2 regions of the Methylophilus sp. Leaf408 genome follow, and region 2 is predicted to be linked to the other one. Evidence: riboswitches for the same ligand, from Rfam matches in the RefSeq annotation. Region 2 holds a riboswitch; the other holds the start of a gene.
What was found. Region 2 has a riboswitch for thiamine pyrophosphate ahead of thiC (phosphomethylpyrimidine synthase ThiC). Riboswitches for the same ligand answer to the same signal wherever they lie in the genome.
Positions count from the first base shown of each region.

Region 1: another riboswitch for thiamine pyrophosphate. It lies ahead of LPA26_RS05055 (TonB-dependent receptor); the one in region 2 lies ahead of thiC (phosphomethylpyrimidine synthase ThiC).

Region 1 covers NZ_CAKASK010000001.1:1,128,627-1,133,752, forward strand. Annotated here, with positions in the region: gene LPA26_RS05040 (hypothetical protein) at 1-59, shown strand, start outside; gene pnuC (nicotinamide riboside transporter PnuC) at 87-695, opposite strand; gene LPA26_RS05050 (YkoF family thiamine/hydroxymethylpyrimidine-binding protein) at 745-1,005, opposite strand; gene LPA26_RS05055 (TonB-dependent receptor) at 1,055-3,169, opposite strand; TPP riboswitch at 3,266-3,369, opposite strand; gene LPA26_RS05060 (cupin domain-containing protein) at 3,544-3,819, opposite strand; tRNA gene LPA26_RS05065 (tRNA-Ser) at 3,896-3,985, opposite strand; gene def (peptide deformylase) at 4,010-4,543, opposite strand; gene LPA26_RS05075 (S-methyl-5'-thioinosine phosphorylase) at 4,577-5,126, opposite strand, start outside.
Region 2 covers NZ_CAKASK010000001.1:2,088,167-2,093,292, reverse strand. Annotated here, with positions in the region: gene LPA26_RS09800 (MHYT domain-containing protein) at 1-501, opposite strand, end outside; gene LPA26_RS09795 (hypothetical protein) at 713-1,120, opposite strand; TPP riboswitch at 1,270-1,384, shown strand; gene thiC (phosphomethylpyrimidine synthase ThiC) at 1,414-3,339, shown strand; gene LPA26_RS09785 (hypothetical protein) at 3,508-5,126, shown strand, end outside.

The DNA of each region.
Region 1 (5,126 bases), 960 kb from region 2:
TATTTTTGATGAATATACTGGGTGAAACTGATTTGGCACAGTGGATGCAGCGTATATAAATCAATCACTTTTATCGCCTTTAGCATTCAAGCTTGTTGCCGGTAAAGCTTCACCCAACTGATAAAGCCTACAATCGCCAGGATAGTGTTCAGCACAAATAAAGCCGCTGTGGCGTAATAACCTGTTTGAATATACAAAAGCGTGGCAGCGCCATCAATTACCGCCCAATATAACCAGTTCTCCAACACCTTCCTGGCGATCAGCCAGGTATTCATTACAGAAAAAACCGTCGTATATGCATCTAAGACAGGGCTTTGCGATTGTCCGCTTTTTTGCAGATAGGCACTTACCATAGCACTCACGACCACGCCGACAGCAATAAAACCAACATGCCAAAGCCAGGGCCAGCGGCTGATCGATAACGTGTCAGTTTGTTTGCCATGTTTATGCCATAGCCAAAAGCCATAAATCGCCATGCCCATATAATAAAAATTCAGCAGCGCCTGCATAGGAAGCTGACCTTCCCAAAACAGCGCGGTGTAAACCAGCGTGCTCAAGAAAGCAAACAGCCAGCACCACTGCGACTCTTTAGCTGCAAGTAAAATATAGGCAACACCCATCAAGGCTGCGGCAATTTCCCAATTGGACATCTGTTGAAATGCAGTCAGGACAGGCTGAAGATTATCTTGATTCATGGCTAGTTATAAGGTTACGAGTAAAGAAGTGAATATGGAAGCCACAGGCTTACACATCGACGACATCAGCCCTGTCTGTACCTATAAACTTCATCACGAACACACTGTGGGGTAATGCATCAAACACCGCTTCCATTTCTGCATCTAGGCAAGCCATCACATCGCGGTACTCGCCAAACACTTGTGTCGCTAGGCTATTCCGTTTCACTATCAGATTTTTATTGGCTTCTAGCTTGTTGATGAACTCCAGAATCGGCTCAACATAGCCTTCGGTTAGCGGATATAAACTGATATCGACTGAAATACGCATATAAACTCCAACAAGTAAAATAGTTTAAAAGCCAGGGCGGCCTTTTGATTTAATAATCGTAAGTGACCGTGACACCAGCAACGCGTGGCTCGGCAAACTGAACGTATTTTTCATCTATAAAGTTTTTGGCCGGGTTGTTACCAAAGTAAAATCCGCGCGTGGCATAGTCTTTGTCCAATATGTTTCTCGCCCACACGTTGACTTTCCAGTGCTTATCGTACTTATACTCAGCACTGGCATTTAATAAGGCATAGCCGTTGGATTTTGCCTTGTGACTGTCTGAAAAGTAGAAGTCTGACTTACCCTCTACATTTGCGCGTAACGTCCATGCTGCATTGGCATAAAACTCCGAACCGAGATTCAAGGTATATCTAGGTGCATGGGCTACTTGGCGGCCATCGTAGTTGATCGTTGTTGGTACACTGGCTACATTCTTAATAAAACTATAATTATCGAATGTTGCATCTAAGTATCCTATTGAACCCAGCATGCGAAATTTATCAGTGACAAACCAGTCCACACTGGCTTCCAAGCCCTGATGTGTAGCTTTGGAAGCATTCTCATAAAACTCTACAAAACTGCCTGATCCAGGTATTTGTGCTGAGCTTTGTGTTTGCGCATCTAAACGCTTTGCATAAAACGCAGCCAGATTGGTAATCAAGGCCCCATCCAACCAACTGGATTTAAGTCCTGTTTCAAAATTCCACATATACTCAGTGTTAAACTGTCTTTGACTTTGAGGCAAACCAGCCTTGTTATTAATGCCCCCGGGCTTATAACCGCGCGTCAAAGAGGTATAAAGGAGTTGATCCGCGTTAGCCTGGTAATTCAAGCCTAACTTGGCGCCCAATAGTGTTTCATTCACTTTTTTATGCAAACTGCTTGGTGCTAACTCTACGATGCCAGCATCAGAATATTTCGCCTTGAAATCCTCAACTCTCAAACCGGAAACCAAGGTTAATTTGTCTGTCAAATGACTATCAAATTGTCCGAATATCGCGGTATTTTCAGTTTTATAATCACCCGCCAATTGATTCAAGTAGGTAGGCCCATAGGTACTTCTGTAATCTGAAAGAGACTTAAAATTCTCATCTTGCACAAAGCGATAAATACCAACCGTCCAATCGGTTGTGCCGTTGAAAATACGACCAGCCTTGTCAGATAACGCACGCAACTCAAACGAATAATTATCTCGGTCACGATTATACTTTTCACCATCAGTTGCTGTGCTCCAGTCACCATCAAAACTATAAGTCGATGAGGAGTTTAAATAAGTGGCTTCAGACTGAATAATCACCGCATCTGAGGCCTGCCAATTAGCCTTTACTCCAAAAGCATTGGTATTCTGTGTATCTGCACCTGGTTGATTAGATTTACTGCGCCTTGAGTTGTCTAAGGTAAATGCGTCATAACCGTTATTCACATTCACATGCATCAAGGTGAAATCTAAGGTTAAATCCTCGGTCGCAAATAACTTGAATTTACTGCGGAACGTTAATTCATCCTGTTTTTGCGTATCATCACGGCCTAAAGTGTCGTTCTGCATATAGCCATCAGATTTGTGAGTATAGATGGAAGCACGCCCGAGTAACTGATCCTCAACAATAGTGCCGCCAACTGCTACGCCAAAATTACGCGTGTTATATTCACCCACGCCAGCCTGTGCACGCATTTTAAATTCTTTGGTAGGTTCTGCACTACGCATGGTAATCGCGCCAGCGATTGCATTGGGGCCAAACTTTGTACCTTGAGGTCCTTGCAGCACTTCTACAGAATCGATATCAAACAAGGTCGCGGCACCGCCAAGTCGGCTAAAGTCGATGCCATCAATGATCAGACCAACGGATGGATTCACAGGATTATCATATTGACTGAGTATCCCCATCCCGCGAATCTGGAAAAATCGCCCTCGCGATGCACCTGCTGACACATTAACATTCGGTGCCAGATTCAAAACCTCTTCCAGATGCTGCGCGCTGCGCGCCTCTATGGTTTCTTTATCAATTTCAGTCAGGCTAACAGCGGTTTTCTGAGCGGTGCTGGGGCGGAAATCCGCACTCACCACAATGTCCTGGAGCTTCACTGCCTTATCATCTTCGGCGGCCAGCACTGGCGTGCTAATTAAAAGCCCAATCAGGGACAATGGTTTTGTAATCGGTTTCATGAAAATCCTTTCTATAAGACACATAAAAAGGACAGGGGGAGAGTGACAATGACGTGAGTAGGTTTGTTGAGGGACAACAAACCAAAAACATTTGCGTTGTAGATGCTCTGCCTGTCCCTACGCCAGCATTATCTGGGTCAGGTTCATTGGGTTTCTCACTTGCGCGAGATCTCAGGTGTTAGCCACCCCAAGGCGATTTGATTTTTCAATCAGGATGAGATTGTAGGTTGATATCGATTACTTTGCTAGAGAGTGATGCTGTATTGCGTTTAAATACTCTGCATACTTTGCAAAATTTAATGATAAAGCTTGATCCAAAACAAAAAGCCCTGCGATGCAGGGCTTTTTTATTGAATACTTGCGACTACAATCTATTAGAAATGTTTGTAGTGTTTTTTCAATTGCTTCACAACTTCCCACTGGGATTTCAGGCCTTTTGGAAACTCAACGTAATCACCAGCTTTGATCGTTACAGTGTCGCCACCTTGTGGAGTTACTTTGAATTCGCCTTCCAATACGTAAGCTTTTTCAGTCGCAGTGAAATCCAGAGGGAATTTTGAAGGTGCGCAATCCCAGGTATTCCAGCTTTTTACGCCCAGGTCTTTCAATTTTTCTTCAGATGGATTGTGGTCGATGATAATTTGAGTCATGACAAATTCCTTAATAAATTAAAGTGATTATAAAACTTTAAATAGAAATGCCGCATTTATGCGGCATCTTGGTAACTGGCGGAAGAGGTGAGATTCGAACTCACGGAGGGCGTGAACCCTCGACAGTTTTCAAGACTGTAGCATTAAACCGCTCTGCCACTCTTCCGGAAGGCAGAATTATAGCAAACAATCAGTCGTCTGGAAGTGTTATTCCAGGAAAAAGTACATCATTAAAGCCAAATTTTGTTAGATCGCGGATACGCATGGGGTAAAGTATGCCAAAAAGATGATCACATTCGTGCTGCACTACCCTTGCATGGAAACCGCTGACAGTGCGATCTATCACGTTACCTTGCGGGTCAAAACCTTTATAGCGTAAATGCAGAAACCTTGGAACAATCCCTCGCATCCCAGGTACCGACAAGCACCCTTCCCAGCCATCTTCCTCTTCGTTTCCAACAGGTATGAGCTCAGGATTAATCAAGATAGTGAATGGCACCTCCTCAGCATCAGGGTAACGCGGGTTTTTGCCTACACCAAACATGACCACCTGCAAACTCACACCAATTTGAGGCGCGGCAATACCGGCACCATTCATCTCGGTCATGGTGTCATGCATGTCTTGTATCAATGCATGCAAGTCTGGTGTATCAAACTCGGTGACTTTTTCAGCCACTTGATACAACACCGGGTCGCCCATTCTGAGCACTGGTTTAATAGCCATGATCAGGCTCCATTACATATATCGAAAAATAGATCATGCGGTTGCGCAGTTGTGGTCAGATAAATATTGCGCAATCACACACTTCACTTTTTCCATGGTTTGCTGCAATAAAGGCATCACCTGCTCAAAATGAATGGCTTGCGCGCTATCGCCGCGACCGGCAGCAAAATTAGCTACCGGGCAAAGCGCGGCATAGGAAACACCCAGCTCGCGTGCTAGCGCCGCTTCCGGCATACCGGTCATACCTACAACGGTTGCGCCATCGCGTTCATATCGGTCAATTTCAGCGGCGGTTTCCAGTCGGGGCCCTTGTACGCAGGCATAAACGCCCCCTTCCACCAATCCACAGCCTGCATCAAGAGCTGCTTTCTGGCAGCGCTCACGCATGGTTTGCGAATAAGGCTGGGTGAAATCAATGTGTCTTACCGGCAACTCAACACCGTCATGGTAGGTGTTATCTCGGCCATAGGTGTAATCCAGAATCTGGTTAGGCAAAACAATATCGCCTGGAATAAGGTTTTGTGAAATACCCCCTACTGTCGCTACTGCCAGCAAGTCTCTCACACCTACCGAATGCAACGCC
Region 2 (5,126 bases):
GATCACCACAACGACAGACATCAATACCCAGGCCAGGTCAAATTTGAGCACAGGCTCCATTTTCATGGCCAGCATGCCGGTGTAATGCATGGCCCCGATGCCGGTGCCGACTGAGAGCCCACCTTTAATCAGTTTACTGTAATCAAGCTGGTTCTCTGTCATCAGGTTGAGTGCGTAATAGGATGCCATGATGCCGGGCATCATCGAAATCATGGTGACTTCCGGATTGTAAGTGACTTTTGTGCAGATTTCGTAGGCCAGCATGCCGATAAAATGCATGGCCCAAATGCCTGCTCCAAGGGAGATTGAGCTGGCGATAATGGAAAACTTCTGTGACACCAGCGAAGTTTGTTTTTGTGAAATGCGGGTTAGCTGTAGCGCCAGCACCGAGGTGCCGATGGCTACCAGCGCGGATAGTATCACTAGCCATGGATTATAAGTTCCATAGAGCAGGGCGGTGGGCGATCCTTCCCTGAAAAAGAAAATACTGTACCAATCCATGCGGTGATTGCCCTCAATAAAAAATGTTAATCGTGCTAGCGATATTTTATCTTGTGCATACGATAAATAATATTGAGAACAATGCTGTTTTTAAAGGCTATTTCGCCATTTAGGTGATTGAAATACATCGGTATTTTGCATGTGTCGGAAAAGCAGAAAACCCCGCAGATGCAGGGTTTTTCTGGGGCAGGCAGTGCTGATTTTCAGGTGGTTAATGAGACAGCACGTGACAAATCAGCTGGTAACAAATCGTCATAAAGCCGATGGTGGTCAGCATAAAACTGATGGCAGAAAATACCTTCCATTTCATTTTGCTCCAGAAATCGGTATCAAATGCTGCAATGGTGAAAATGGTCGGGTTGGTAAAGCCGCCGATAGCCATACAGACACAGGCAAAATGATGTAATTCAATGCCAGCGGTTTTGGATGCAGCAAAAAAGCCAAGTTGGAAAAGTGCCATCAAGGCGTAATCCACGTGGGCACGGATCATGGTTTTGTAATCGACCAGAAAGCCGCCATCGATTCCCTGAATAGGGAACCAGCGTGCAAAAGTCATCAACCATGCGGATAAAATTAAAGCGGTAGTACAAGCGACTGCGCCAATCAATAAGACGTCCATTTTTCTCTCCTGAGCTCTGATTTAAAAGGGTTTCCCGTATTGTTATTGTGTCGGGAAATGTGATTGTAGACAGATCTGTCTGTCTGTCAATATGCGGCATTATTCAATGCATGAAAACTTGCGTTCTCCGGCGTTTTCGCGCACAATTCGTTCCTTGCTAGGGGTCTGTAAATCCTTCATTTCATTCGAAGTTTTTACAGTGAGAGTTACCCTTCGAACCTGATGCGGGTTATTCCGCCGTAGGGAATGCATATCTCCGCGCATCCTTACGTCTTTATCTTTTAAGGATGCCAATGAACGCCATAGACAAAAACCTTCAGTCCCAGACTCCGCAATCCCAGATTTCTCAAAGCAAGAATATCAAATTCGTCAACGCGGATGCCAAAGTTGATGAAGGGGCTACCAACCCTTTCGCTAAGTCACGCAAAATCTACATACAAGGTTCACGTCCGGACATCCAGGTGCCGTTCCGTGAAATCTCGCTGAGTGATACGCCTTCCAGTTTTGGCGGTGATGTTAATCCCCCGGTAGTGGTATATGACACTTCCGGCCCTTATACCGACCCAGCAGTAGAGATTGATATCCGTAACGGTTTGCCCGCTTTGCGCGCGCAATGGATTATGGAACGTGGCGATGTAGAGCAGCTGGATGGCCCGACCTCTGAGTTCGGTCAGCAACGTCTGATTGATCCCGAGTTGTCGCAAATGCGTTTCAACCTGCATCGCAAACCGCTGCGTGCCAAAGCTGGCATGAATGTCAGCCAGATGCACTATGCACGCAAGGGCATCATCACGCCGGAGATGGAATTTATCGCCATCCGCGAAAACCAGCGCCGTGAAAACATGAGCGAATTGCTACAAACGCAGCATCCTGGCCAGAATTACGGTGCCAATATTCCACCAGTAATCACGCCTGAATTCGTGCGTGACGAAGTGGCACGTGGCCGTGCGATTATCCCTTCCAATATCAACCACCCGGAAATTGAGCCCATGATCATTGGCCGTAATTTCCTCGTTAAAATCAACGCCAATATCGGTAATTCCGCACTGGGTTCTTCCATCTCTGAAGAAGTGGAAAAAATGGTGTGGGGTACGCGTTGGGGTGGTGACACTGTGATGGATTTGTCCACTGGTAAAAACATCCATGAAACCCGCGAATGGATTATCCGTAATTCACCAGTGCCTATCGGTACCGTGCCTATCTACCAGGCGCTGGAAAAAGTGAACGGCAAGGCTGAGGACCTGACCTGGGAAATCTTCCGCGACACCTTGATCGAGCAGGCAGAACAGGGCGTGGATTACTTTACGATCCATGCCGGTGTGCGCCTGGCTTATATCCCCATGACGGCCAAGCGTATGACCGGTATCGTGTCGCGCGGTGGTTCTATCATGGCGAAATGGTGCCTGGCGCATCATAAAGAGTCATTCCTGTATGAGCATTTTGAAGATATCTGCCAGATCATGAAGCAGTACGATGTGTCGTTTTCTCTGGGCGATGGCCTGCGTCCTGGTTCTATCTACGACGCCAACGACGAAGCGCAATTTGCCGAGCTGAAAACCCTGGGTGAGCTGACGCAAATCGCATGGAAACACGACGTTCAGTGCATGATCGAAGGCCCCGGTCACGTGCCTATGCACCTGATCAAGGAGAACATGGACCTGCAACTGGAGCATTGTGGCGAAGCCCCTTTCTATACATTAGGACCTTTGACCACCGACATCGCCCCAGGCTACGACCATATCACTTCAGGGATTGGTGCGGCGATGATAGGCTGGTATGGCTGTGCCATGCTTTGTTATGTGACACCGAAAGAGCATTTAGGCCTGCCGGACAAAGAAGATGTGCGTGTTGGTATTATCACTTACAAGATTGCAGCCCATGCTGCCGATTTGGCCAAAGGCCACCCAGGCGCGCAGATTCGTGACAATGCTTTATCCAAAGCACGTTTTGAATTCCGCTGGGAAGACCAGTTCAACCTTGGCCTAGACCCTGAAAAAGCCAAGGAATTCCACGATGAAACCCTGCCGCAGGAGGGTGCGAAGCAAGCACACTTTTGCTCTATGTGCGGCCCGCATTTCTGCTCGATGAAGATCACACAGGATGTACGCGACTATGCGGATAAACTGGGCGTGGATGAGCAGGCCGCTTTGCAAAAAGGCATGCAGGAAAAAGCCATAGAGTTCGTGAAAAAAGGCAGCGAGGTTTACCAGAAAGTTTGATTGCCCAAAAGGTTGTACAAACCCTGTAAATAAAACCGGCTAACCGCCGGTTTTTTTATTGCTTTAAATTTGCTTATTTAATGAGCAAAGCTAGTCTTTTTCTCAACATTCAAATCAGTGTTTACGCGATATAGTCTACAGTCTACACAGCGCATATAGGGTTGCATGATGGCAGATAACCTGCAAAGCAGCATCGTAAGAGACTTCCGGCAAACATTGTTGTGGCCGATACAGCTGATGACGGAAAACAGCGATCCCTATGCCATGCATTGCCCGTGGAAGACCTTAAGCGCCGACCTTGAGTCGAAATGGGTGGAAATAAAGGACGAATTTTTACAGGATTCGCCTCACTTAAGCGAAGCACGCTATCAGGAGTTCGTCACTTTCTTGCCATTTGCGCAGCGTTTTTTATACGGCGAAGGCCGCCACGGTCGCGAAGCGGGTGGCTATGGCGAGTCGCCTATCCATATTTTTACTCGCAGCGATATCAGCCATGTCCGCATTAAATTGCATGACGAACCCGAAAGCCTGCTACTACGGGTTTCGCATGTAGAGCTTTATTTCTTTTTTGACATCGATGTCGCGATGCTGGCTTTCGAAGTTACCGGCAACGACTTGCCATTGAAATCTGCCATGGAGATTCTTTACCGTCTGGGCCGAACCTATCCCAACTATTGGGATGATACCGGCGAAGGCGGACACTGCGCAGAGCGCATTGAATGGCTGGATAAACAGGGTGGTGTCATTGCCCGCTCGGATTATGAAGACAAGGGGCGCTACCTTGCCTATGTGAAAGAAAACCACGTGCCGTGTGTGTCTTTACATTGGCTGGCGTTGCTGCATCCATTGGTGCCGCATTATTCCGGGCAACAGGGCGCGCTACGCTACCGTGAAATAGAGTATCAACGCATGCCGCTGATGGCTTACCTGTCTTTTGATGATGTCAGCCAGCTCAGCCGCGGCGATATGATTCGCCTGGGCCTGGTATGCCAGCCCTGGCATTCAGAAACTTTGCCCTTTACCGAACACTTTTTGCAGGAGTTTGAAAAAAACAACTGCTATGACCGCTACTGGGATGAGTCACGCGTAGACCCATGGAGCACCACTCGCATCATGTGCACTGGGCAAAATTTTGTGGTGGTTGGCAGTCATCAGCACCGTGTTTTTACCAATGAGAAAACAGGTATCAAGCGTCATTACCAAAACCAGTATTTTCTGCTGTTCCTGATTGCGCATTTCCAGAAAGCGGCCCTGCTGATGCTGTCTGATCGCATGGTGCAAGCCATCAGCCGGCTGGATATCCAACGAGAAGATTCGGTCAAGGCGTTCCGCGCGCGCATCCGCCATGCAACGGCAGTATTTTTAAGATTTACGCACCGCTACTGGTTTGAGAATGTGTCAGACCAGGCAGTCGCCAAAGACCTGTTTACCCTGATGCTGAAACAGCTGGATTCTGTGAGCCTGTTTGAAAAAACCCGCCGCCGCATTATGGATATGGCGGAATACCTGGAAGGCGAAGAAATCAAACGCCAGGCCGATACCGTGGTGCGACTCACAGTAGTCACGATTCTGGGCCTGATCGGCACCATGACCAGCGGACTGCTGGGCATGAACCTGATAGATCTTACCCAAAGCAATTTGATGGAAAAGGTGGCTTATTTTGCACTGGTGTTTATCCCGGTTAGCCTGCTTACGTTTTACACAGTGATTAAATCCAGAAGGTTATCGCTATTCCTGGACGCGCTTTCTAACGAAGGAGCAGGGCTGCGCTATAAGTTGAGCAAGCT